DNA from 2 places in the Enterobacter sp. K510 genome. Region 2 is predicted to be linked to the other one. Evidence: predicted binding sites of a transcription regulator. Region 2 holds the regulator's gene; the other holds the start of a gene.
The links. Region 2 encodes LexA, which represses DNA repair genes until DNA is damaged. Its sites were predicted from a motif close to TNCTGTATGTACATACAGNA; they were not measured.
Positions count from the first base shown of each region.

Region 1: uvrB (excinuclease ABC subunit UvrB) is a predicted target of LexA. The motif match lies at 1,298-1,317, and genes of this name have one in related genera.

Region 1 is NZ_JBNRLQ010000011.1:85,093-97,376, reverse strand. Features, by position in the region: gene uvrB (excinuclease ABC subunit UvrB) at 1-1,221, opposite strand, end outside; gene ACQUTD_RS18390 (ABC transporter ATP-binding protein) at 1,985-2,707, shown strand; gene bioD (dethiobiotin synthase) at 2,670-3,371, opposite strand; gene bioC (malonyl-ACP O-methyltransferase BioC) at 3,364-4,119, opposite strand; gene bioF (8-amino-7-oxononanoate synthase) at 4,103-5,260, opposite strand; gene bioB (biotin synthase BioB) at 5,257-6,291, opposite strand; gene bioA (adenosylmethionine--8-amino-7-oxononanoate transaminase) at 6,376-7,665, shown strand; gene ACQUTD_RS18360 (putative acyl-CoA thioester hydrolase) at 7,804-9,087, shown strand; gene pgl (6-phosphogluconolactonase) at 9,140-10,135, opposite strand; gene ACQUTD_RS18350 (pyridoxal phosphatase) at 10,288-11,106, shown strand; gene modC (molybdenum ABC transporter ATP-binding protein ModC) at 11,107-12,165, opposite strand; gene modB (molybdate ABC transporter permease subunit) at 12,168-12,284, opposite strand, start outside.
Region 2 is NZ_JBNRLQ010000009.1:32,451-44,734, reverse strand. Features, by position in the region: gene dnaB (replicative DNA helicase) at 1-965, opposite strand, end outside; gene ACQUTD_RS16085 (NADPH:quinone reductase) at 1,029-2,012, shown strand; gene pspG (envelope stress response protein PspG) at 2,188-2,430, opposite strand; gene dusA (tRNA dihydrouridine(20/20a) synthase DusA) at 2,573-3,571, opposite strand; gene ACQUTD_RS16070 (conjugal transfer protein TraF) at 3,679-4,971, opposite strand; gene ACQUTD_RS16065 (cupin domain-containing protein) at 5,183-5,671, opposite strand; gene zur (zinc uptake transcriptional repressor Zur) at 5,789-6,304, shown strand; gene ACQUTD_RS16055 (CsbD family protein) at 6,395-6,604, opposite strand; gene dinF (MATE family efflux transporter DinF) at 6,762-8,081, opposite strand; gene lexA (transcriptional repressor LexA) at 8,152-8,760, opposite strand; gene ACQUTD_RS16040 (diacylglycerol kinase) at 8,869-9,237, opposite strand; gene plsB (glycerol-3-phosphate 1-O-acyltransferase PlsB) at 9,367-11,796, shown strand; gene ubiA (4-hydroxybenzoate octaprenyltransferase) at 11,889-12,284, opposite strand, start outside.

The DNA.
Region 1 (12,284 bases), on a different contig from region 2:
ATCTTCCCCTGATTTTTCCAGCTCGTAAGGACCCGGCGTCGCCGACACGTAGATGGTCTGCGGCGCCAGGGCTTCGAACTCTTCAAATTTCATCGGGCGGTTATCCAGCGCCGACGGCAGACGGAAGCCATATTCCACCAGCGTCTCTTTTCGCGCGCGGTCGCCACGGTACATGCCGCCGATCTGCGGGATGGTGACGTGGGATTCGTCCACCACCAGCAGGCCATCCGCAGGCAGATAGTCAAACAGCGTTGGCGGCGCTTCCCCCGGCCCGCGACCGGAAAGGTAGCGGGAGTAGTTTTCCACCCCGGAGCAATAGCCCAGCTCGTTCATCATTTCGAGGTCAAACTGGGTGCGCTGCGTCAGGCGCTGCTCTTCCAGCAGTTTATTATTAGCAAGCAGGGTCTGACGGCGGTCGGCGAGATCGACTTTGATCTCTTCCATCGCCTGCACGATACGTTCGCGCGGCGTTACATAGTGCGTTTTCGGATACACGGTAAAGCGCTGGATAGACGATTCCACATGCCCGGTAAGCGGATCAAACAGCGACAGGCGCTCCACCTCTTCGTCGAACAGTTCGACGCGCAGCGCCATATCGTCGGATTCCGCCGGGAAAATATCGATCACTTCGCCGCGCACGCGGAAGGTGCCGCGCTGGAACGCCTGATCGTTACGGGTGTACTGCAGCTCCGCCAGGCGGCGCACGATGGCGCGCTGATCGATGATCATACCGGTGGTCAGATGCAGCATCATTTTCAGATACAGGTCAGGATCGCCCAGACCGTAAATGGCCGATACGGAAGCCACCACCACCACGTCACGACGCTCCAGCAGCGCTTTGGTCGCCGACAGACGCATCTGTTCGATGTGCTCGTTCACCGACGAATCCTTTTCGATAAAGGTGTCAGAGCTCGGCACATAGGCTTCCGGCTGGTAGTAATCGTAGTAGGAGACGAAATACTCCACGGCGTTATCCGGGAAGAACTCTTTCATTTCGCCATAGAGCTGCGCGGCCAGGGTTTTGTTAGGCGCCAGCACCATGGTCGGACGCTGAAGGTCGGCGATCACATTAGCGATGGTGAACGTTTTCCCTGAACCGGTTACCCCCAGCAAGGTTTGGTGCGCCAGTCCGTCTTCCAGCCCTTCTTTCAGGCGACGGATGGCCTCTGGCTGATCGCCAGAAGGTTTAAACGCAGAATTCAGTTTGAACGGTTTACTCATGAACGGCTACCTGGTGGAGGAATGAGCGGGCAGGTGATTAATTTTACTCGCGACGGCGATTTTTGCCAATAAAAAATACTGGATGAAAAACCAGTATCGGGCTAGTTTATGAAAGTGGAAGCGTAAACCTGCGCGCACAACGGGCGGGACTTTATCCTGCCTGCGGCATAAAACGCTGCGCTAAAAAGGTTATCCCCAAAAAGTTTTCCTATTTAACATTTGTCAAGTGATGTCATGAAAGTTTTGTGGCAGTCAGTGACACTTTTTTTACAGGCATTGCTTTTATACAAGTTATTGATATTAAATAAATATACTGAAAAGCCGCGTTTCGCATCAATTCATGTCCAGGCCGCATGAACTCTCGCTTCTCACGTGTTTTCTAACTCTAATGCACATGGTTATCCACAGGAATAGTGGATAACTCCCGCCAGGCCATATCCCCTGCCGCTCAGCAAATTCCCGATTTCAGGCCAGACGGCAATAACAAAAAATTTTTATCACTAAATTTTGCGTGGAACAAAGTGTGCCGTCGGGTAAAAGCCTGGCGATTCGGTGACCAAACCGCTCCGCTGATGCACCTTTTTCGCCTGCCACGCACTCACAGCGTGCAGGATTTTCTGCGGTAATCTCAGCGTGCGGTAAATTCCCGTCTTTTTGTTCATCCTGCTCCGAAAAATACGACTTTTGTTGGAGGTGGCAAGTGTTTTGCAACATCTCGTTTACAGAGTAAGTGCCAGCAGCCCCCAGCAACAGGAGAAGCCCGATGTTACGTCTACGCGCAGTAAATCAGTATTACGGCGATCAGCATACGCTGTGGAACGTGGATTTAGATTTAGTGCCCGGCACCTGTACCACGGTGATGGGCTTACAGGGGATGGGTAAAACCACGCTGGTGAACTGTATCACCGGCAATTTGCCCATAGAGAGCGGCAGCATTATCTGGCAGGAAGCCAGCGCCCCGCCGCTGGATCTGTTACAGGTGACGGCGGCGCACCGCACGGCGATGGGGATTGGTTATGTGCCGCAGGATCGGCGGATCTTTTCCCAGCTGACGGTCGAGGAAAATCTGCATATTGCGATGCTGGCGGCAGGCGAGCCGGGCTGTGCGGTGACACCGGCGATCTACGATCTCTTTCCGGAACTGTACGCGCTGCGCCAGGTAAAGGGCGCGGGCTTGTCCGAAGACGACCAGTATCAGCTGGCACTGGCCCGCGCGCTCGTCACCCAGCCGCGCCTGCTGATCCTTGATGAACCGACGCGGGGCGCGGGCCAGGCCTTTATCCATAAGCTCGGTAATTTACTGGTCAGGCTGAATCAGGATCTCGGCATGACCATCCTGCTGGCGGAGCAGCATTTGTCGTTTATCCGCCGCGTTGCCGACCGCTTCTGCCTGCTGCATCGCGGGCGCAACGTGGCGCAGGGGCATGTGCATCAGTTAGATGACCAGCTTATTTCCCACTGGATGACGCAGGATCAAGACCGCTGAGATCAAGATAATGACCGTTTTGCCGTTCCAGCGGCGCGTCTGCCAGCCAGGGGATCTCCCCCAGAAAAGGGGCGGGCAGCACGCGTCGCAGCGTTTCCAGATACTCCGCATGACGTTTGCCCGGCGGCTGCACGTCGTTGGCGATCCAGCCTGCCAGCCGTAACCCCGCCTGACGCACCGCCAGCGCGGTAAGCATCGCGTGGTTAATACAGCCGAGCTTTACGCCAACCACAAGTATTACCGGCAGCGCTTCCTGTCTCACCCAGTCCGCATAACTCTGGCGTTCTGTCAGCGGCGTGAACCAGCCGCCAGCGCCTTCCACCAGCACCCAGTCCGCCTGTGTTTCAAGCGCGCGTAAGCCTGCTGACATCACGCCAAAATCAATGGGGATCCCCTGATCGGCGCTGACGATATGCGGCGAGGTCGGCTCGGCAAAGATATAGGGATTCACCGCCTCATAGTCCAGCGTCAGGCTGGCGTGGCGTTGCAGGGCCAGCGCGTCGCTGTTGCGCAGCCCGTCCGGGGTCATCTCGCTGCCGGAGGCCACAGGTTTATAACCCGCAGTGCGTTTTCCCCGCGCGGTTGCCGCCTGCAACAGCGCGCAGCTGGCGACGGTTTTCCCCACTTCGGTGTCCGTACCGGTGACAAAATAGCGTTCAGTCACGTTCAATTACTCCCCAGAAAAGTGAATAAGTCAGCGGATAGCGTCCCGCGCGTTGCGGCCACGCCAGCTGCAGGCGTTGCAGTTGTCCGCGGGTCAGCGCCTGGGCCTGACGCCCTTCATGCAGATGCGTGGCGCCGATGCCCTTCAGCGAACGCATGGCGCTGAGCGCATCGTCAAAATCCAGCGTGATATGCGCGATCCCGCTGCGGCCGTGCCAGCGACTCACCGTGTCGGTCAGCTGCTGCGGCGGTAAAAAACGATTGGCGTGCGGGTGATGATCCACCGCCTGCCAGGCCTGATTCAGCTCCGGCAGGGAGCCTGCCGCCAGCGTGGTAAAGGCCACCGCGCCACCGGGACGCACTACGCGATAAAGTTCGCTTAATGCCTGATGCAGATCGTCACACCACTGCACCGCCAGATTGCTCCACGCCAGGTCAAACTGCGCGTGGTCAAAGGGCATAGCCTCAATATCTGCCAGCACGTAGTGATGCGCGGCCTGCCGGCGGCGGGCTTCGTCAAGCATGGGCGCGGAGAGATCAAGCGCAGTCACCTGCGCGCCCTGCTCACGCCAGTAACGGCTGAGGGTTCCCGGTCCGCAACCGGCGTCGAGCACCCGTTCAACGGATCGTTCACCGGTCATCGCCAGCAGCAGCTCCGCGCTTTGCCGCTGTAACTGGTCGTGGCGGGTGTAGCCCTGAGCGGCGCGGCCAAAGGCGGCGGCGACCGCAGGTTTATTCACCGGCGTCATGCAGCGCCTCCAGCAAACGATCAATGTCCTGCGGTTCATGATCTGCCGTCAGGGTCAGCCGCAAACGCGCGGTGCCCGGCGGCACGGTGGGCGGGCGGATCGCCGTCACCCAGCAGCCTGCCTGCCGCAGCCGCGCGGCCAGATCCAGCGCCCGGGCGTTATCGCCGACGATCAGCGGCTGAATGGCGCTCTGTGACGCGGTCATGCTGACATCCAGCGCCTGCGCGCCTGCGCGAAAACGGTCAATCAGCGCGCCGAGTTTTTCCCGCCGGGCAGCGCCGTCGGCCTGGCGGATCACCGCCAGCGAGGCGCTGATGGCCATCGCCTGGGCGGGCGGCATGGCGGTGCTGTAAATCAGATGGCGGGCAAACTGCACCAGGTAATCGGCCAGCGCCTCGCTGCACAATACGGCCGCGCCGCTGACGCCAAAACCTTTGCCGAAAGTGACGATCAGCAGTTCCGGGCGGATCCCTGCGGCGTGACAGCTGCCGCGTCCTTCCGGCCCGGTGACGCCGGTGCCGTGGGCGTCATCCACCAGCAGCCAGGCGGACGCACTTTGCGCGGCGGCGGCAATCTCCGCCAGCGGCGCGCTGTCGCCGTCCATGCTGAACACCCCTTCGGTGATCACCAGCTGTTGTCCGGCGCAGGGCTTATCCAGCAGCCCCGTCAGGCTTTGCACGTCATTGTGCGCATAGCGCCGTAGCTGCGCCGGGCTTAAGGCCGCTGCTTCCAGCAGCGAGGCGTGGCTGAGCTTGTCGGCGACCAGCCGGTCATCCTCACCCGCCAGCGCGGCGATCACCGCCTGGTTGGCGGCGAAACCGGAGATAAACAGCAGCGCGCGCGGGTAGCCCAGCCAGTCCGCCAGTTCCGCTTCCAGCGCCTGATGCGCCACGGTGTAGCCGCTGACATGCCCGGAGCCGCCGCTGCCTACGCCATAGCGTTCCGCGCCCTGCTGCCAGGCGCGGATCACCTGCGGATGCTGGCTGAGGCCCAGATAGTCATTGGAGGAAAAGTTACAAAAGCGCTCGCCGTCGTGCGTCAGCCAGCGCCCGGCCCCCTGCTCCATCACGCGCCGGGTGCGCAGCGCCTGCGCCGCGCGACGTTTGTCGAGCGCCGTATCGATGCGCGTCTGCCAGCTCATACCGCCGCCGCGTTGTAATACTGGTCGGTGTCGGCGTTACGCAGTTGCTGTTCAAGCTGATACTGCTGCTCGTTATCGCCATTGATGACGTCGGTTTGCTGCGGATTGAGGCCCAGCTTGCGGAACAGCTGCACGTCTTTGTCCTCTTCCGGGTTCGGCGTGGTCAGCAGTTTGCAGCCGTAGAAAATGGAGTTCGCGCCGGCCATAAAGCACATCGCCTGGGTTTGCTCATTCATCTGCTCGCGCCCGGCGGAAAGGCGCACAAAGGAGGTGGGCATCATGATGCGCGCCACGGCGGTGGTGCGGATAAAATCGAAAGCGTCCACGTCGTCGTTATCCGCCAGCGGCGTGCCTTTCACCTTCACCAGCATGTTGATCGGCACGCTTTCCGGTGGCGTCGGCAGGTTCGCCAGTTGCAGCAGCAGACCGGCGCGATCGGTGACGGTTTCACCTAAGCCCACGATACCGCCGGAGCAGACTTTGATCCCCGCATCGCGCACTTTATCCAGGGTGTCGAGACGCTCCTGATAGGTGCGGGTGGTGATGATGTTGCCGTAAAATTCCGGCGAGGTGTCGAGGTTGTGGTTGTAGTAATCCAGCCCGGCGGCGGCAAGGCGCTGCGCCTGGCTGTCTTCGAGGGTGCCGAGCGTCATGCAGGCTTCCAGCCCCATCGCCTTCACGCCCTGCACCATCTGCTCCAGATAGGGCATATCGCGCTCGTGCGGGTTTTTCCACGCCGCGCCCATGCAGAAGCGTGTCGAACCGGCCGCTTTGGCTTTACGGGCCGAATCCAGCACCTGCTCCACCTCCATCAGGCGCTCGGTGGCCAGCCCGGTTTTATAGCGCGAGCTTTGCGGGCAGTATTTGCAGTCTTCCGGACAGGCGCCGGTTTTGATCGACAGCAGCGTACTGACCTGCACCTGACGCGGGTCGAAATGCTGACGGTGTACGGTTTGCGCCTCGAACAGCAGATCGAGCAGCGGTTTATTAAAGAGTTCGGTGACTTGCGACAAAGTCCAGCGGTGAGCCATGGGGCGTCTCCAAAGGTGTGTTACGTTTTGATTTGGTGTAGACTCGTAAACCTAAATGTTTTTAATTTGGTTTACAAGTCGATTATGACACCGAACGATCTCGCCTTTGATAAGCGCCATATCTGGCATCCTTACACTTCCATGACCACCCCGCTGCCGGTCTACCCGGTGCAGTCTGCCCAAGGCTGTGAGCTGCATCTGGCGACAGGCGAACGACTGGTGGACGGCATGTCGTCCTGGTGGGCGGCGATCCACGGCTATAACCATCCGCAGCTCAATGCGGCGATGAAAGCGCAGATTGATGAGATGTCCCATGTGATGTTCGGCGGCATTACCCATCAGCCCGCGGTGGATTTATGCCGCAGGCTGGTGGCGATGACGCCGGAGCCGCTGGAGTGCGTGTTTCTGGCGGATTCCGGCTCGGTGGCGGTTGAAGTGTCGATGAAGATGGCGTTGCAGTACTGGCAGGCGAAAGGCGAGCCGCGCCAGCGTTTCCTCACCTTCCGCAATGGCTATCACGGCGATACCTTTGGCGCGATGTCGGTATGCGATCCGGATAACTCCATGCACAGCCTGTGGCAGGGATATTTGCCGGATAACCTCTTTGCCCCTGCGCCGCAGAGCCGTTTTGACGGCGAATGGGATGAACTGGACATGGTGCCGTTTGCCCGGCTGATGGCGGCGCACCGTCACGAGATCGCCGCGGTGATCCTTGAACCCATCGTGCAGGGCGCGGGCGGGATGCGAATGTATCACCCGGAGTGGTTAAAACGTATCCGTAAGATGTGCGATCGCGAAGGCATTCTGCTGATCGCCGATGAGATCGCCACCGGCTTCGGGCGCACCGGCAAACTGTTCGCCTGCGAACACGCTGGTATTGCGCCGGATATTCTCTGCCTCGGCAAGGCGCTGACCGGCGGCACCATGACGCTCTCCGCCACCCTGACCACCCGCGCAGTGGCAGAAACCATCAGCAACGGCGAGGCGGGTTGTTTTATGCACGGCCCTACCTTTATGGGTAATCCGCTGGCCTGCGCGGTGGCGAATGCCAGCCTGCAACTGCTGGAGAGCGGCGACTGGCGCGAACAGGTGGCGGCTATCGAAACCCAGTTAATCCGTGAACTGGCAGAGATCCGTGAGGCGGATGCGGTGGCGGACGTGCGGGTACTGGGCGCGATCGGCGTTGTCGAAACCCGCCAGCCGGTCAATATGGCGGCCTTGCAGCGCTTCTTTGTGTCACGCGGCGTATGGGTGCGGCCATTCGGTCGGCTGATCTATTTGATGCCGCCTTATATCATCACCCCGCAACAGCTGACGCAGCTGACGCGGGCGGTGTGCGATGCGGTTCGGGAGCCGGAACATTTCCTGCCATAACGGGCGGCGTGCAAAATTGGGTAAATATTTCGGGATATTGCAGCCGATTTAAACAATCGGCTTCCCGTTTCGCTCAACTTAGTATAAAAAAGCAGGCTTCTAAGGAATTCATTTTAACCTGATAGCCTGGAGCATCCCTTGAACACATTTTCGGTTTCCCGTCTGACGCTGGCACTGGCTTTTGGCGTGACACTGACTGCATGCAGCTCAACGCCACCGGACCAACAACCTTCCACGCAAGCCGCGCCGGGGACTGCCTCCCGTCCGGTATTGTCTGCGAATGAAGCACAGAATTTTGTCCCGGCGCGCTATTTCGCGTCTATGGATCCGAACGCCGCGCCATGGAGTCCGTCCGGCATTCGTCTGCCGGAACAGGCGAACTTTGTCGTCGGCCCGGCTGGCACTGCCGGTGTAACGCACACCACCATCCAGGCCGCCGTGGATGCGGCTATCAATAAACACACCAGCGAGCGCCAGTACATTGCGATTCTGCCGGGCGAATACGAAGGCACCGTGTATATTCCGGCCGCCCCGGGCAGCCTGACGCTGTACGGCACTGGCGAAAAGCCGCTGGACGTGAAAATCGGCCTTGCAGTGGATTCCGAAATGGACACCAACACCTGGCGTCGTCTGGTGAATCCGGCCGGGAAATATATGCCGGGTAAACCTGCCTGGTACATGTTTGACGCCTGTCAGAGCAAGCGTAACGCCACCGTGGGCGTGATGTGCTCGGCGGTCGTCTGGTCACAGAACAATGGCCTGCAACTGCAAAACCTGACCATCCAGAACAGCCTGGGCGACAGCGTCGACGCGGGTAACCACCAGGCGGTGGCTCTGCGCAGCGATGGCGATAAAGTGCAGATCAACAAGGTGAACATTCTGGGTCGCCAGAACACCTTCTTCGTCACCAACAGCAGCGTGGATAATACCCTGCGTACCGATCGTCAGACCCGTACGCTGGTGAAAGACAGCTACGTTGAGGGCGATGTGGATCTGGTTGCCGGTCGCGGCGCGGTGGTCTTTGATAACACCGATTTCCGCGTAGTGAATTCCCGCACCCAGCAGGAAGGCTATGTCTTCGCGCCGGCTACTCAGGCGAACATCTTCTACGGTTTCCTGGCAGTGAACAGCCGCTTCAGCGCCGCCGGTGAAGGCGTGGCGCAGCTGGGCCGCTCGCTGGATATTGACTCCGCGACCAACGGTCAGGTAGTGATCCGCGACAGCGTGATCAACGAAGGCTTTAACGTGGCGAAACCCTGGGCCGCGGCCGCAGGTACGCAGCGCGCCTTTGCGGGTAACACCGGCAGCGTGGATGACAAAGGCAACGTGACGCGCGATCTGAACGATGCGCAGTTCAACCGCATGTGGGAGTTCAACAACCGCGGCGTGGGCAGTCAGGTTGTGGCAGAGCCGAAGCAGTAACCTATGAGTAATAAAAAAGCCCGCCAGATGGCGGGCTTTTTTTTCGTCCGGTTTAGTACGCGTTAACCACCACCCACATCGGGCCCTGGCCGACCGCATAACGGCCCTTCTCTTCCAGTAAGCCCTGCGCGCCACTGATTTCATACAGCGCGATATGGTGTGACTTCTGCCCAGCAGCAATCAGGAATTTACCGCTGTGATCGATGTTAAAGCCGCGCGGCTGGGTCTCCGTCGGCTGATAGCCTTCGATCGCCAGCACGCTGCCGTCTTCCGAGATGCTGAACACGGTGATAATGCTCGCGGTACGATCACAGGCATACAGATGACGTCCGTCCGGGGTGATATGAATATCCGCCGCCCAGCGGGTATCGGCGAAATCGGCCGGCATCATATCCAGCGTCTGTACGCATTCGATCTCGCCGTGCGGGTTACTAAGCTGCCAGACATCGACGCTGCTGTTCAGCTCGTTCACGCAGTAAGCGAACTGCTGGTTCGGGTGAAACGCCATATGGCGCGGACCGGCCCCTTCCACAGTTTTCACTTCTCCCGGCTCCTGTGCCGTCAGCGAACCATCTTCGCCCAGCGAGAACAGACAAATACGATCCTGTTTCAGCGCCGGGACCCACAGCGTGCGGTTGTCCGGGGAGATATTCGCGGAGTGGCAGCCTTCCAGCCCTTCAGCGACCGTCACGGTTTCACCCGGAATACCGTCATCCAGACGCGTCACGCTGACGCAGCCCGCGTTATAGGAGCCGCTGAACAGGAAGCGACCGCTGTGATCGGTGGAGATATGCGTTGGGCTGCCCGGCAGCGGCGCTTCGGCGGTGTAGGTCAGCGCGCCGTCTTCCGCTGAGATGCGGTACGCCAGCACGCGAAATTCCGGGCGCACACCGACGTACAAAAAGCGTTTATCCGGGCTTACGACCATCGGTTGTACCTGCCCCGGCACATCAACAACCTGGACCAGCGTCAGCGCGCCTTCCGGATTAAGACGCCAGACGTGGATCTGCTGGCTTTCCGGGCTGGCGGTATAAACGGTTTGTTTCATGAATTCTCCTTGATCACAAAGCAGTGAAGTAGATTACCAGGATAGTCTTTTTTAACAGGGAATGCTGGATTTCTGCGCGTGCATTTTGTCCACCCGCGTATCGGGTGTACCATTCCGGCAGCTGATTTCTCATCATTCATATGGAATACGACATGACCTCGCGCGTTATCGCTCTTGATTTAGACGGCACCTTACTATCCCCCGGCAAAACCCTGCTTCCCGCCACGCTTGAGGCGATGAACCGTGCGAAAGCCGCCGGGTATCAGTTAATTATCGTGACCGGTCGCCATCATGTTGCCATCCATCCTTTTTATCAGGCACTGGCGCTGGATACACCTGCAATTTGCTGTAATGGCACTTACTTGTATGATTATCATGCAAAAAAGGTGCTGGAGTCCGATCCGCTGCCGGTCGATCAGGCGCTGCAACTGATAGATATGCTGAATGAGCATGAGGTGCACGCCCTGATGTATGTTGACGATGCGATGGTGTATGAAAAGCCCACCGGCCATGTGATCCGCACCCGCAACTGGGCGCTGAACCTACCGGAAGCCCAGCGCCCGACCTTCACGCAGGTGGCCTCCCTGAAACAGACGGCGCAGGAGGTGGAAGCCATCTGGAAATTCGCCCTGACCGATGAAAACAGCGATAAGTTAAATGCCTTCGCGCTGCATGTGGAGCAGACGCTGGGGCTGGAGTGCGAGCGTTCATGGCACGATCAGGTGGATATCGCCCGGCGCGGCAACAGTAAAGGCAAACGCCTTGCCCAGTGGGTGGCGGCGCAGGGTCTGTCCATGCAGGACGTGATCGCCTTTGGCGATAACTATAATGACATCAGTATGCTGGAAGCGGCGGGCACCGGCGTCGCTATGGGCAATGCCGATGATGAGGTTAAAGCGCGGGCGGACGTGGTGATCGGCGATAACAGCACTGAGACTATCGCCGAATACCTCTACAAACATCTGTTGTGATCAGGCGGTTATCGACACGCTTTTGATTTGCGCGTACAGCCAGAGGCCGGGTTTGATCGCCAGTTCATCCCTGGCCCACGGGCTGATGCGCGCCCAGATCGTCCGGCTGCCCACCTCCAGTTGCACTTCAACCTGCCCCTGATCGTCCAGACACTGCAACACCTTCGCGCGCAGGATATTACGAATGCTGCTGTTTAGCGGCGGCTGCAGCACCAGCGAAACATCCGTCGCCTGAATACGTATGCGCAGCGTGGACTGCAACGGGCGATCCAGCCTGTTGACCCATAAATGCTGATCGCCCAGCGCCAGCGCGGTCATCGCATAATGCGGATGATGTTCCAGCACGCTGACCTTCAGCACGCTGCTTTGCTGATCCGGCGGCAGCCAGGGATTCATCACCCGACTGCCCCAGACCGCTTCCAGCGAGCCGAAGGCTTTCACCGCCCCGCCCTCCAGCACCATCACTTTATCCGCCAGATGCAGGATCTCATCCAGCGAGTGGCTGACGTAGAGCATCGGAATGTGAATTTCCCGTGCCAGCCGTTGCAGGTAGGGCAGCAGCTCACGCTTGCGCGGCATATCCAGCGAGGCCAGCGGCTCGTCGAGTAGAAGCAGCTCCGGCTCGGTGAGTAGCGCGCGGCCAATCGCCACCCGCTGTTTTTCACCGCCGGAGAGCGTGCCCGGCAGCCGATCGAGCAGCGGCGCAATGCCGAGCAGTTCCACCAGCTTGTCGAACTGTCCGGCCATGCTTTTCGCCATGCCGTAGCGCAGATTACCGCGCACCTTATAGTGCGGAAACAGACGCGCATCCTGAAAAACATAACCCACGCGGCGTTTTTCCGGGGCGAGGAAAATGCCCTTTTCGGCGTCGTTGAGCACGCGATTATTCAGCACAATGCGCCCCTGCTGCGGACGCGTCAGGCCGCTGATGGCGTTAATCAGCGAGGTTTTACCGGCCCCGGAAACGCCAAAAATGGCGGTAATACCGCGGGCAGGCAGGGTTTCGTTAATCTCTAAACGGTGCGTGCCCAGCGTCTGGGTAAAGTGAAGTTCCAGCATGATCAGCGCCCCGTCCGTTCGCGGCTGACGCGCGCCAGCCATTCAGAAATCAACAGTGAAATTAACGCCAGCACAATGGAGATCACGCACAGCCGCGCGGCGGCGCTTTCCCCGCCCGG
Region 2 (12,284 bases):
GAGCGGACTTCTGTCGGCGTCAGGCCAGAGGAGTCGTCGATATACATGTTGCGCTTTTCCAGCAGAATGCCCATGGTGCCGGAGATACGCGCCCAGTCTTCATCATCAAGCTGGCCGGTACGAATACGGGTCTGGTCGACGCGGGACAGGGACGCCAGCATACGCATCATAATCTGTTCGGCGGGCATCTCCAGACTGAAGATTAAGACCGGTTTATCCTGCAACATGGCCGCGTTTTCGCAGAGGTTCATCGCAAATGTGGTCTTACCCATCGACGGACGTGCCGCGACGATAATCAAATCCGAACGCTGTAAGCCAGCGGTCTTTTTATTCAGATCCTGATAGCCGGTATCCACACCCGTCACGCCGTCATGAGGCTGCTGGAAAAGCTGCTCAATACGCGCCACGGTGGACTCAAGGATCTGATCGATACTCTTCGGGCCTTCGTCTTTATTGGCACGATTTTCAGCGATCTGGAAAACGCGGGATTCGGCGAGATCGAGCAGGTCTTCGCTGCTGCGGCCCTGCGGATCGAAACCGGCGGTGGCGATCTCATTCGCCACCGAAATCATTTCGCGCACCACCGCGCGTTCACGCACGATGTCAGCGTAGGCGCTGATGTTCGCCGCGCTTGGCGTATTTTTTGACAGCTCTGCCAGATATGCAAAGCCGCCCACGCTGTCGAGTTGCCCCTGTTGCTCCAGCGATTCCGCGAGCGTGATCAGGTCGATGGGTTTACTCATCTCCTGCAGGCGGTGCATCTCAGTGAAGATGTGGCGGTGCGGGCGGGTATAGAAATCTTCCGCCACCACACGCTCGGCCACATCGTCCCAGCGTTCGTTATCCAGCATTAAACCGCCCAACACCGACTGTTCCGCTTCAATTGAGTGCGGGGGGACTTTCATCCCTTCGACCTTGAAGTCGCGAGGTTCAGGCTGTTTGTTGAAGGGTTTATTTCCTGCCATAGTGAATGGAGTTACCGAGATGATGATTGGGTCGAAAGATTACCACAGAGTTCAGGAGGAAGCATGGCAACAAGAATTGAATTTCACAAGCATGGTGGCCCTGAGGTACTGAAAGCCGTGGAGTTCACCCCCACCGATCCGGCGGGAAATGAAGTCCAGATTGAGAACAAAGCCATTGGTATCAATTATATTGATACCTATATTCGCAGCGGGCTTTATCCACCGCCTTCCCTGCCGAGCGGCCTGGGAACGGAAGCCGCGGGCGTGGTCAGCAAAGTGGGTAAAGGCGTAACCCATATCAAAGCCGGTGACCGGGTGGTATACGCCCAGTCGGCGCTCGGGGCTTACAGCTCAGTGCATAACGTGCCTGCCGATAAAGCAGCGATCCTGCCTAACGCCATCTCCTTCGAACAGGCTGCCGCCTCCTTCCTGAAAGGCCTGACGGTGTTTTATCTGCTGCGTAAAACCTACGAAATTAAACCCGACGAACCCTTTTTATTCCATGCCGCCGCCGGGGGCGTGGGGCTGATTGCCTGCCAGTGGTCGAAGGCGCTGGGCGGTAAGCTGATCGGCACTGTGGGTAGTGCGCAAAAAGCGCAGCGCGCGTTACAGGCCGGTGCCTGGCAGGTGATCAATTATCGTGAAGAGAGCATTGTTGAGCGGGTAAAAGAGATCACCGGCGGCAAGAAGGTGCGCGTGGTGTATGACTCGGTAGGGAAAGATACCTGGGAAGCCTCGCTGGACTGCCTGCAACGTCACGGGCTGATGGTGAGCTTCGGCAATGCTTCCGGGCCGGTGACCGGCGTCAATCTGGGTATTCTCAACCAGAAAGGCTCGCTGTTTGCCACCCGCCCTTCCCTGCAAGGCTACATCACCAATCGCGAGGAGCTGGAAGAAGCCAGCAATGAACTGTTTTCGCTGATCGCCAGCGGCGTGATCAAAGTGGATGTGGCGGAAGATCAGAAGTTTGCGCTTGCGGATGCGCAACGGGCGCATGAGGTACTGGAAAGTCGCGCCACTCAGGGGTCAAGTTTACTGATCCCTTAAAAGAATTAGGGCCTCCCTGAGGAGGCCCATTCTTTTTTTAGTTCGGCTGTTTGTAGGGGACAGCACGATGAATTCGTTAACCGCGCCATAGTGCCAGATCCAATAAGTAAATCCTATGCGGTTTCAGCGAACTCGCCTCTGAAAAGTACGAGGTTGTGATCAACCACGCATAACCTTAGTAACGCCAGCGGTTATTGCGCTGATAATGCGGGATTTTTGGCGTTTTTATCGCCCGAATTACCCACACAATCGCCACTGCCAGCAGCAGCCAGGGCAGCAGTTTAAACATCAGCGCGAACAGCCCGCCGACAAACATTAACGCGGTGGCGACCACCAGCGCGGCAATAATGCCGAGCAGGGAAATTCCGGTCACCATCAGCATGACGAAAAATCCAATGACAAAAAGTAGTTCCAGCATGGCTCTCTCCCGAAAGACGTTTCTTTCATTCTTGCTAAGCTATTACAAGATTCATGCCAAAATTAACCTGCTGATATGAAACGAAAACGCCCCGCGAATTAACGCGAGGCGTGGTGAATCTGACCATTTTTTGGCGAAGTTTTTAACGCTTATCCGCCACCAGCGCCAGCGCCTGTTCCACTACGCGAATATCTGCGCCTGCTTTATGCGCATTTTCACTCAGATGGCGACGCCACTGACGCGCGCCGGGAATGCCCTGGAACAGCCCGAGCATATGACGGGTAATGTGCCCCAGATAGGCCCCTTTGCTCAGTTCACGCTCAATGTACGGATACATAGCGCGCACCACGGCAACCGGATCGGTATCCGCGCGGTCACGACCAAAGATCTCGCGGTCCACGGCGGTGAGGATCCCCGGATTCTGGTACGCCTCGCGGCCTACCATCACGCCGTCCATATGTTCCAGATGCGCTTTCGCTTCCGCCAGTGATTTGATGCCGCCGTTAATCGACATCGTCAGCTGCGGGAAATCACGCTTGAGCTGGTATACGCGCGGGTAATCCAGCGGTGGGATCTCGCGGTTCTCTTTCGGGCTCAAACCTGACAGCCAGGCTTTACGGGCGTGGATAATAAAGGTGTCGCATTCGCCCTTACCGGAGACGGTGCTGATGAAATCACACAGGAATTCATAGCTGTCCTGATCGTCAATGCCGATACGGGTTTTCACCGTCACCGGGATCGACACCACGTCACGCATCGCTTTCACGCAGTCGGCCACCAGTTGGGCGTTGCCCATCAGACAGGCGCCGAACATGCCATTTTGTACGCGGTCGGACGGACAGCCAACGTTAAGGTTGATTTCATCGTAGCCCCGCTCTTCCGCCAGTCTGGCGCACTGCGCCAGCTGCTGCGGATCGCTGCCGCCAAGCTGTAAGGCGACCGGATGCTCTTCCTCGCTGTACACCAGATAATCGCCCTTGCCGTGAATAATGGCGCCGGTGGTGACCATTTCGGTGTAGAGCAGCATATCGCGGGACAGCAGACGCAAAAAGTAGCGGCAATGCCTGTCCGTCCAGTCGAGCATCGGCGCGATGGAGAAGCGGGAGGAAGCGAATTGGGTGGACGGAGTTACGGGTGCCATAGCGTACATTTTTGCATCAATATGAAAAAGGGGCGCTACTATAACACACTCATTTCCGGGGTACACATTAGCAGACCGGAGGCATTGCGCCCCCGGTCCGCTTTAACTCAGAAGGTCAGGCTCAGCTGTGCGCCTGCGCCCCAGGTTTCGTTTTCGCCCACGATACCCGTCAGGTCAAGACGCGCGCGTTCAAAGGCCGTGAAGCCTACACCGCCGGTAAAGACGTTGCTGTCGTTATCTTTCACGTCTGCACGGTAACCGGCACGCACCGCCATCCAGTCCAGTGGACGGACTTCAGCGCCGACGCCAACGTACTGGGAGTTTTCTTCGCTCTTGAAGCCTTTGGTTTCCGTCAGATCGCCATCGGCGGTTACCGTCACCAGATCGTTATGCCATGCCACACCCGCTGTCACCACCGGGCTGATCTGGTAGGTGTCTTTGTAGTTTCTCACCTCACCGGTACGGCCGTTACGCACGTTGATATCTTTGGTGTCGATGTCACGGGAGATCAGGTTCTGCCCGCTCACGCCTACGGTCCAGTTTTCGCCGAAATCTGCCGCAATACCGGCATCGACGTTAAAACCATTGTCGTCGGTACGATAACGGCTGCTTTTGAAATCGTCGCTGTCGTAATCGTAAATGGAGGTGGTGTAGTTATAGACCCAGGTTTTCTGGAATTTCGGCGTTACGCCGATAGAAACCGGAACTTCACCCACCTGGAACTGACGGGCAACGGCGATACCGTAATCCGAGACGATAGCCGCGCGCCCGGAGGCGGTGGAGTTCAGATTTTCGGTGATTTCATCAGAGCCGTTTGGCGACAGCGCGGCATTAAGCGCTTCACCAACGGCCACCAGCCTGCTGTTCTGGATGCTGCGCAGGTAAGTAATATCCTGCTGATCAATGTTCGAACTGACGCGGGCATGCGCATGGGCTTTAGTTACGAAGGCCACCGACAGCACGTCGTTAGGAATACTGACGGCAATGCCAGCGCCGGCACTTGCGCGCGCGGTTTTACCATCAAGGAATTCCAGCTCATCCGCCAGATCTTTCGCGGCGCTCTGGAATTGCCCGATAGTGCCCAGCGGGTTAGCAATAATTTGCGCTGCGGTAAGGTTATCGACAACGTCGCTGTAGCGGTCGACTTTGTCATTAATTTCGTCAATCTCATCCTGAAGATTGTCTTTGTCGGTGATTTGCGCGCCCACGGCTGGCAGGATCACAGTCACGCTGTCATCCGGCTTTGCTTTGGCCAGCAAGGCCGGGTTAATGAGTGCGCCGCTGCCATAGCTCGCGGAAGCAACACCCGTACCACCCATTGCGTCGCCACGCGCTTCTGCCCAGGTATTGGCCGCTGACGCCTGATTTGCCACAAAAAAGGAGACAGCGAGAGTAACCATTGAATATTTGAATGTTTTTTTCACAGTTTGCTCTTCTTTGAATAATTGAACATCTTACCCCGACAGTTATCGCCCGAACGGGGATGAACTATTGCTGTGAACAACGATGTTAAATACGGCTAATTCAATTTAAAGGATGTTTTAACGCTGATGGTCTTATTCACTGCTTTCCCGTTCCGGTGACGGGCCTATTAATTTATAGAAGACGAAATTAATTTCGTGAAGGTTTTCCATCATGGGGGCCGAAAAACTGCGGAGGATGGTCTATCCAGCGATCGTCCCGCGTGGCGGCATAGTCGGGATTGAGCGGGTAATAAATGCGGTTATTTCTTTTATTCGCCTCCCCCACGACCAACAGGCGTACTTCTTCCATGGTGTTATTGATAAAGGTATGGCAAACGCCGGTTCCGGCAGGAAATCCAACGCTGTCGCCCGGTTCCAGTTTCCATAAATAGCCGTTAATCCACGCCTCCGGATTCCCTTCCAGCACATAGATAAACTCCTCCTCATCGCTTTCCGCGTGCGGATACGATGTGCGTCGGCCCGGAGGTAGACGTTCGTGATGGATACCCAGCCGCGTAAGCCCGAGTTTTCGGGCAAGAGGCGCGCCAACAGAAAAACGTTCATCGCTGTCCGGGTAGCCTGATTCGTCGGGACCTTCGAGATCCCGCCAGTGCCGAATACAGTCGGGCTTTTTCATGTCCTTTCTCCTTCATAAATAATGCTTCAGATATAGCACACCTGCGTGCGGATCTCGGCGTTTAAGGCAGAACATGATAAAGTGGATGTTTCCGCACCCGGCCACCAGAGGATGCCCATGGATAAGACCACTTCGCAGGAGATGTTAGCGCAGGCTGAAAAGCTCTGCGTGCAACGCAATGTGCGCCTGACTCCACAGCGCCTGGAAGTATTACGGCTGTTAAGCCTGCAGGAAGGAGCGATCAGCGCTTACGATCTGCTGGATTTATTACGGGTATCTGAGCCACAGGCAAAGCCACCCACGGTGTATCGTGCGCTGGACTTCCTGCTGGAGCAGGGCTTTGTGCATAAAGTTGAGTCCACCAACAGCTATGTGCTGTGTCATCTTTTCGATAATCCTTCCCATACGTCGGCAATGTTTATCTGCGATCGTTGCGGAGCTGTCAAAGAAGAAGCGGCGGAAGGTGTGGAAGATATTATGCATGGTCTGGCCGCGCGAATGGGTTTTGCGCTACGCCATAATGTCATTGAAGCGCATGGTTTATGTGCGGCATGTTCAGAAGTGGAAGCCTGTCGTCATCAGGGTGCCTGTCAGCACGATCACAGTATTCAGGTGAAGAAAAAACCGCGTTAGAAATAAGGTGGGAATGTAGTGAGAGGTTGGTACATCCTTGTACCTTTCGGGCAGGGTAGCTGTAACGCTAATTGCCGCAGAAGTCCGTGATTACCAGCGGTAATCGTGACGGGTTTCCCAGTCACCAACTTCTTTCTCAGCCTGGTCTTTCTGGTAGCCGTAACGCTCCTGAATTTTACCAACCAGCTGGTCGCGTTTACCTTCGATGACAGTCATATCATCGTCGGTTAATTTACCCCACTGTTCTTTCGCTTTACCTTTGAACTGTTTCCAGTTACCGCCGACTTCGTCTTTATTCATAATGATATCCTCATCGTTCGGTTTGAATAAAAATATATTCAGTATCCATCAGTTCGTTCGATTTCTGCTGAACGTGATAATTATTGTAGTTAAGGATATGTCGAAGCGGAGATTATTCGGAATATTTAACCATCAACGCAATAAAGCGCCAGTGAACTTATGAGAACCAGGTGCCGTGACGCCAGTGCCGCTGCCAGATCCACGCCAGCGTAATCCCACGCAGCGCCAGGAAGACGGTTAACGACAGCCACAGGCCATGATTACCGAGCAGCGGTACGGTAAGCAGCGTCAGGGCAAAACCGGCGGCGGCGATGGCCATACTGTTACGCATCTCCGTCCCGCGGGTGGCGCCGATAAACATGCCGTCGAGCAGATAACACCATACCCCCACGATCGGTAAAATCACCTGCCAGCCAAGATAGTGCCCGGCAAGCCGTTGCAGATCCGGCAGGGAGGTCAGCAGCGAAATAATCTGCTCACCGGCCAGCGCGTACACCAGCGCAAACGCCAGCGCCACTATCCCCGACTGCCGACAGGCCGCCTGCCAGACGCTGAGCAACTGGCTGCCATCGCGCGCGCCATAGGCCTGCCCGGAATGGGCCTCAACCGCATAGGCAAAACCATCCAGGGCGTAGGCGGTAAAAGTCAGCAGCGTCATCAGCACGGCGTTCACCGCCACGATGTCGCCACCCAGACGCGCGCCCATCACGGTAATGGAACCAAAGCACAGCTGAAGCAGCAGCGAGCGCAGCATGATGTCGCGGTTAAGCGCCAGCAGCCGCCGTATATTGCCGCGCCAGGCGGTCTTCAGCATCGCCAGGCTGATCCCCCGGCGACGCAACCCGCGCTGCACCATCAGCAGGCCGACCACAAAAGTGGCGTATTCCGCAATAACGGTGGCGAGCGCCGCCCCCTGCACGTTCATGTGCAGCCCCATCACCAGCCATAAATCGAGGGCGATGTTCAGCACATTGCCCACCACCAGCAGCACCACAGGCGCGCGGGCATACTGAATACCCAGCAGCCAGCCGAGCAGCACCAGGTTCGCCAGCGATGCCGGGGCGCTCAGCCAGCGGATCTCCAGAAAACGCCGCGCCTGCTCCAGCACCGCGTCGTTGCCGCCCACAATGTGCAGAGTGAGATTAATCAGCGGGGTCTGAAAGAGGATGATGGCGAAACCGGCGATCAGCGCCAGCAGTAAAGGTTGCACCAGCGCCCGCGCCAGGGCGTGAGGATCTTTTGCGCCAAAGGCCTGGGCGGTAAAGCCGGTGGTACTCATGCGCAGAAAAAGCAGCAGCATAAACAGGAAGCTGGTGGCCATGGCGCCAACCGCCACGCCGCCCAGATAAACCGGGCTGTCGAGATGACCAATGACTGCGGTATCCACTAGCCCCAACAGCGGCACGGTGATATTGGAAAAAATCATCGGCAGCGCAAGACGCCACAACGCTTTGTCGGAAGTCGTCAGAAAGGCCACGTTGAATTACCAGAAGGGAAACGGACGCGCGGCGGCAATCATGATGTTGCCGCCGCGTGGAAAGAAGAGATTAGAGCCACTCACCGTTGCGGATCACGCCGACGGCCAGCCCTTCGATGGTGAAACTCTGCTCGCGCAGGTCAACCACGATAGGAGAAAACTCGCTGTTTTCCGGCAGCAGCTGCACGGTATTACCCTGACGCTTCAGCCGCTTAACGGTCACTTCATCGTCAATACGCGCGACCACGACCTGGCCGTTGCGGGCTTCCTGGGTTTTGTGCACCGCCAGCAGATCGCCGTCCATAATGCCGATATCTTTCATCGACATGCCGCTAACGCGCAGCAGGAAGTCTGCATTGGGTTTAAAGAGATTGGGATCGACCTGATAATGGCCTTCAATGTGTTGCTGCGCCAGCAGCGGTTCACCTGCCGCGACACGCCCGACCAGCGGCAGTCCGTCAACATCTTCAAGCAGTAAACGAATACCGCGGGACGCGCCGGAAACGATCTCCAGTACGCCTTTGCGCGCCAGCGCTTTCAGGTGTTCCTCAGCCGCGTTCGGGGAACGGAACCCCAAGCGCTGCGCGATCTCCGCACGCGTCGGCGGCATGCCTGTCTGGCTGATGTGATCCCGAATGAGATCAAACACCTCTTGCTGCCTGGCCGTTAAAGCTTTCATACCGCCCCCTGGTTGCATATACAGTTATGCTGTGAGTATATACAGGCAAAGTAAAATTTGGAATCGAATTTTGAGCAAAACAGCGGAGTTTGTCGATTTATGCGAGCATTATCGATAATGCGACCACAACAGCATGCCCCAGGTGGCGAGCGCCAGCAGGATGGACATCAGCACCGCCGCCGAGCCCATATCCTTTGCGCGCCCGGAAAGTTCATGAAAATCCGTGCCGATACGGTCCACCACCGCTTCAATCGCGCTGTTCAGAATTTCCACTATCATTACCAGCGCTACCGAGCCGATCAGCAGCACGCGCGTGATAGCGTCCACGTCCAGCCAGCAGGCAATGGCAATCGCCAGGATCACCGCTACCGCTTCCTGACGAAACGCCGCTTCGTTGATCCAGGCGGCGCGAACGCCTTTCCAGGAGTACCCTGCTGCTTTTATGATGCGAGTAAACCCAGTGGTATTATTGGCCATCAAAAGAACCTTTTTATGTAATTAGCGTCAATGTCTATGCAAGCAGACCTTGGTACAACAGAATTTACGCGCGCTTTCTGATATTCTTGCGGCGCAACAGGATTATTAACCAGAGGCTTCACATCGTATATGTCCGGCTGGCCACGAATTTACTACAAATTACTTAATTTACCATTAGGCGCGTTGGTAAAAAGCAAGCCCATTCCGGCAGAACCTGCCCAGGAACTGGGACTTGATACCTCACGCCCTATTATGTACGTCTTACCGTACAACTCGAAGGCAGATTTACTGACCCTGCGCGCGCAGTGTCTGGCAAACGATCTGCCCGATCCGCTGGAGCCACTCGAAATCGACGGCACGCTGCTGCCGCGCTATATCTTTATTCACAGCGGGCCCCGCGTGTTCACCTGGTACACGCCGAAGGAAGAGTCGATCAAGCTGTTCCATGATTACCTCGATCTGCACCGCAGCCACCCCGATCTGGACGTGCAAATGGTACCGGTGTCGGTGATGTTTGGCCGCTCGCCGGGTCGAGAGAAAGGCGAGGTCAACCCGCCGCTGCGTATGCTGAACGGCGTACAGAAATTCTTTGCTATCTCCTGGCTGGGACGCGACAGCTTTGTGCGCTTCTCGCCGCCGGTTTCGCTGCGCCGCATGGCCACCGAACATGGCACTGACAAAATTATCGCCCAGAAACTGGCGCGTGTCGCGCGGATGCATTTTGCCCGCCAGCGTCTGGCCGCGGTCGGCCCGCGCCTGCCTGCGCGTCAGGATCTGTTCAATAAATTGCTGGCCTCAAAAGCCATTGCCCGCGCGGTGGAAGACGAAGCGCGCAGCAAAAAGATCTCCCATGAAAAGGCACAGCAAAATGCCGTCGCCCTGATGGAAGAGATTGCGGCGAACTTCTCCTATGAAATGATCCGCGTCTCTGACCGCATTCTGAGCTTTACCTGGAACCGGCTGTATCAGGGGATCAACGTCCACAACGCCGAGCGCGTGCGTCAGTTGGCCCACGACGGTCACGAGATCGTCTATGTGCCCTGCCACCGCAGCCACATGGATTATCTGCTGCTCTCCTACGTGCTTTACCACCAGGGGCTGGTGCCGCCGCATATCGCCGCCGGTATTAACCTGAACTTCTGGCCCGCCGGGCCGATTTTCCGCCGCCTGGGCGCGTTCTTTATCCGTCGTACCTTCAAGGGCAACAAGCTCTATTCCACGGTGTTCCGTGAGTATCTCGGCGAGCTGTTCAGCCGGGGTTATTCGGTGGAGTACTTTGTGGAAGGCGGTCGTTCCCGTACCGGGCGTCTGCTCGATCCGAAGACCGGCACCCTGTCGATGACCCTTCAGGCGATGTTACGCGGCGGCACCCGTCCTATTACGTTAGTGCCGATTTACATCGGCTACGAGCACGTGATGGAAGTGGGCACTTACGCCAAAGAGCTGCGCGGCGCGACCAAAGAGAAAGAGAACCTGATGCAGATGGTGCGTGGCTTAAGCAAGCTGCGTAATCTGGGCCAGGGTTATGTGAACTTTGGCGAGCCGATCCCGCTGAACGCGTATCTCAATCAGCATGTGCCGGAGTGGCGCGAAGCGATCGATCCTATTGAAGCGGTGCGCCCGGCGTGGCTGACGCCGACGGTGAATACCATCGCCGCCGAGCTGATGGTGCGCATTAACAACGCCGGTGCGGCGAACGCCATGAACCTGTGTTCGACGGCGCTGCTGGCGTCACGCCAGCGTTCGCTGACCCGCGAACAGCTGACCGAGCAGCTGGATTGTTATCTGGATCTGCTGCGCAATGCGCCTTATTCAGAAGACGCCACCGTTCCGGCCAGCACCGCGTCCGGGCTTATCGATCACGCGCTGCAAATGAACAAGTTTGAAGTCGAGAAAGATACCATCGGCGACATCATCATTCTGCCGCGCGAGCAGGCGGTGCTGATGACCTACTATCGTAACAACATCGCGCATATGCTGGTTCTGCCTTCCCTGATGGCGGCTATCATTACCCAGCATCGCCATATCTCCCGCGAGGAGATGCTGCGTCATGTTGAAGCGCTGTATCCAATGCTGAAAGCCGAGCTGTTCCTGCGCTGGGAAAAAGAGGCGTTAGGAGAGGTACTGGATACCCTGACCACCGAACTGCTGCGCCAGGGGCTGATCATTGATAAAGACGATCGTCTGCATATCAATCCGTCACGCTCCCGCACGCTGCAACTGCTGGCGGCCGGCGCCCGTGAAACGCTGCAACGCTATGCCATCACCTTCTGGCTGCTGAGCGCGAACCCGTCCATCAACCGCAGTACGCTGGAAAAAGAGAGCCGCACGCTGGCGCAGCGTCTGTCGGTGCTGCACGGTATTAACGCGCCGGAGTTCTTCGATAAGGCGGTGTTCAGTACGCTGGTGCTGACGCTGCGTGACGAGGGTTATATCAGCGATACGGGGGATGCGGATCCGGCGAAAACCTTGCAGGTTTATCAGCTGCTCGCCGATCTGGTGACCTCTGATGTGCGCTTAACGATTGAGAGCGCAACCAGTCAGACGGACGCGGTATAACGTAATGCCCGGCGGCGCTTGCTTGCCGGGCCTACAAACACGCACAGAATCACAGGCCAGGTAAGGCGTCACCGCCTCCCGGCCTTTTTTATTTACAGCAGATAACTCACCGCCAGCCCTAAAAACAGCGCCAGACCCACGTAGTTATTGTTCATAAAGGCTTTAAAGCAGGCCTCGCGTTCGCGGTTCACCACCAGCCACTGCTGATAGATAAAGAGCGCACCAGCTACTGCTATCGACGCATAGTAAGGCCAGCCCAGCCCATTCAGCCAGCCGACGGCGGTCATCAGCGCCAGCACTATTACCTGCAACAGGCCGACGATCAGTTTGTCGTGACGCCCGAACAGAATGGCCGTCGATTTGACGCCGATTTTCAGATCGTCATCGCGGTCAACCATCGCATAGAGCGTGTCATAGGCCACTGCCCATAAGACGTTGGCGACAAACATCAGCCAGCAGCTCAGTGGTAAGGACTCACTCACCGCTGC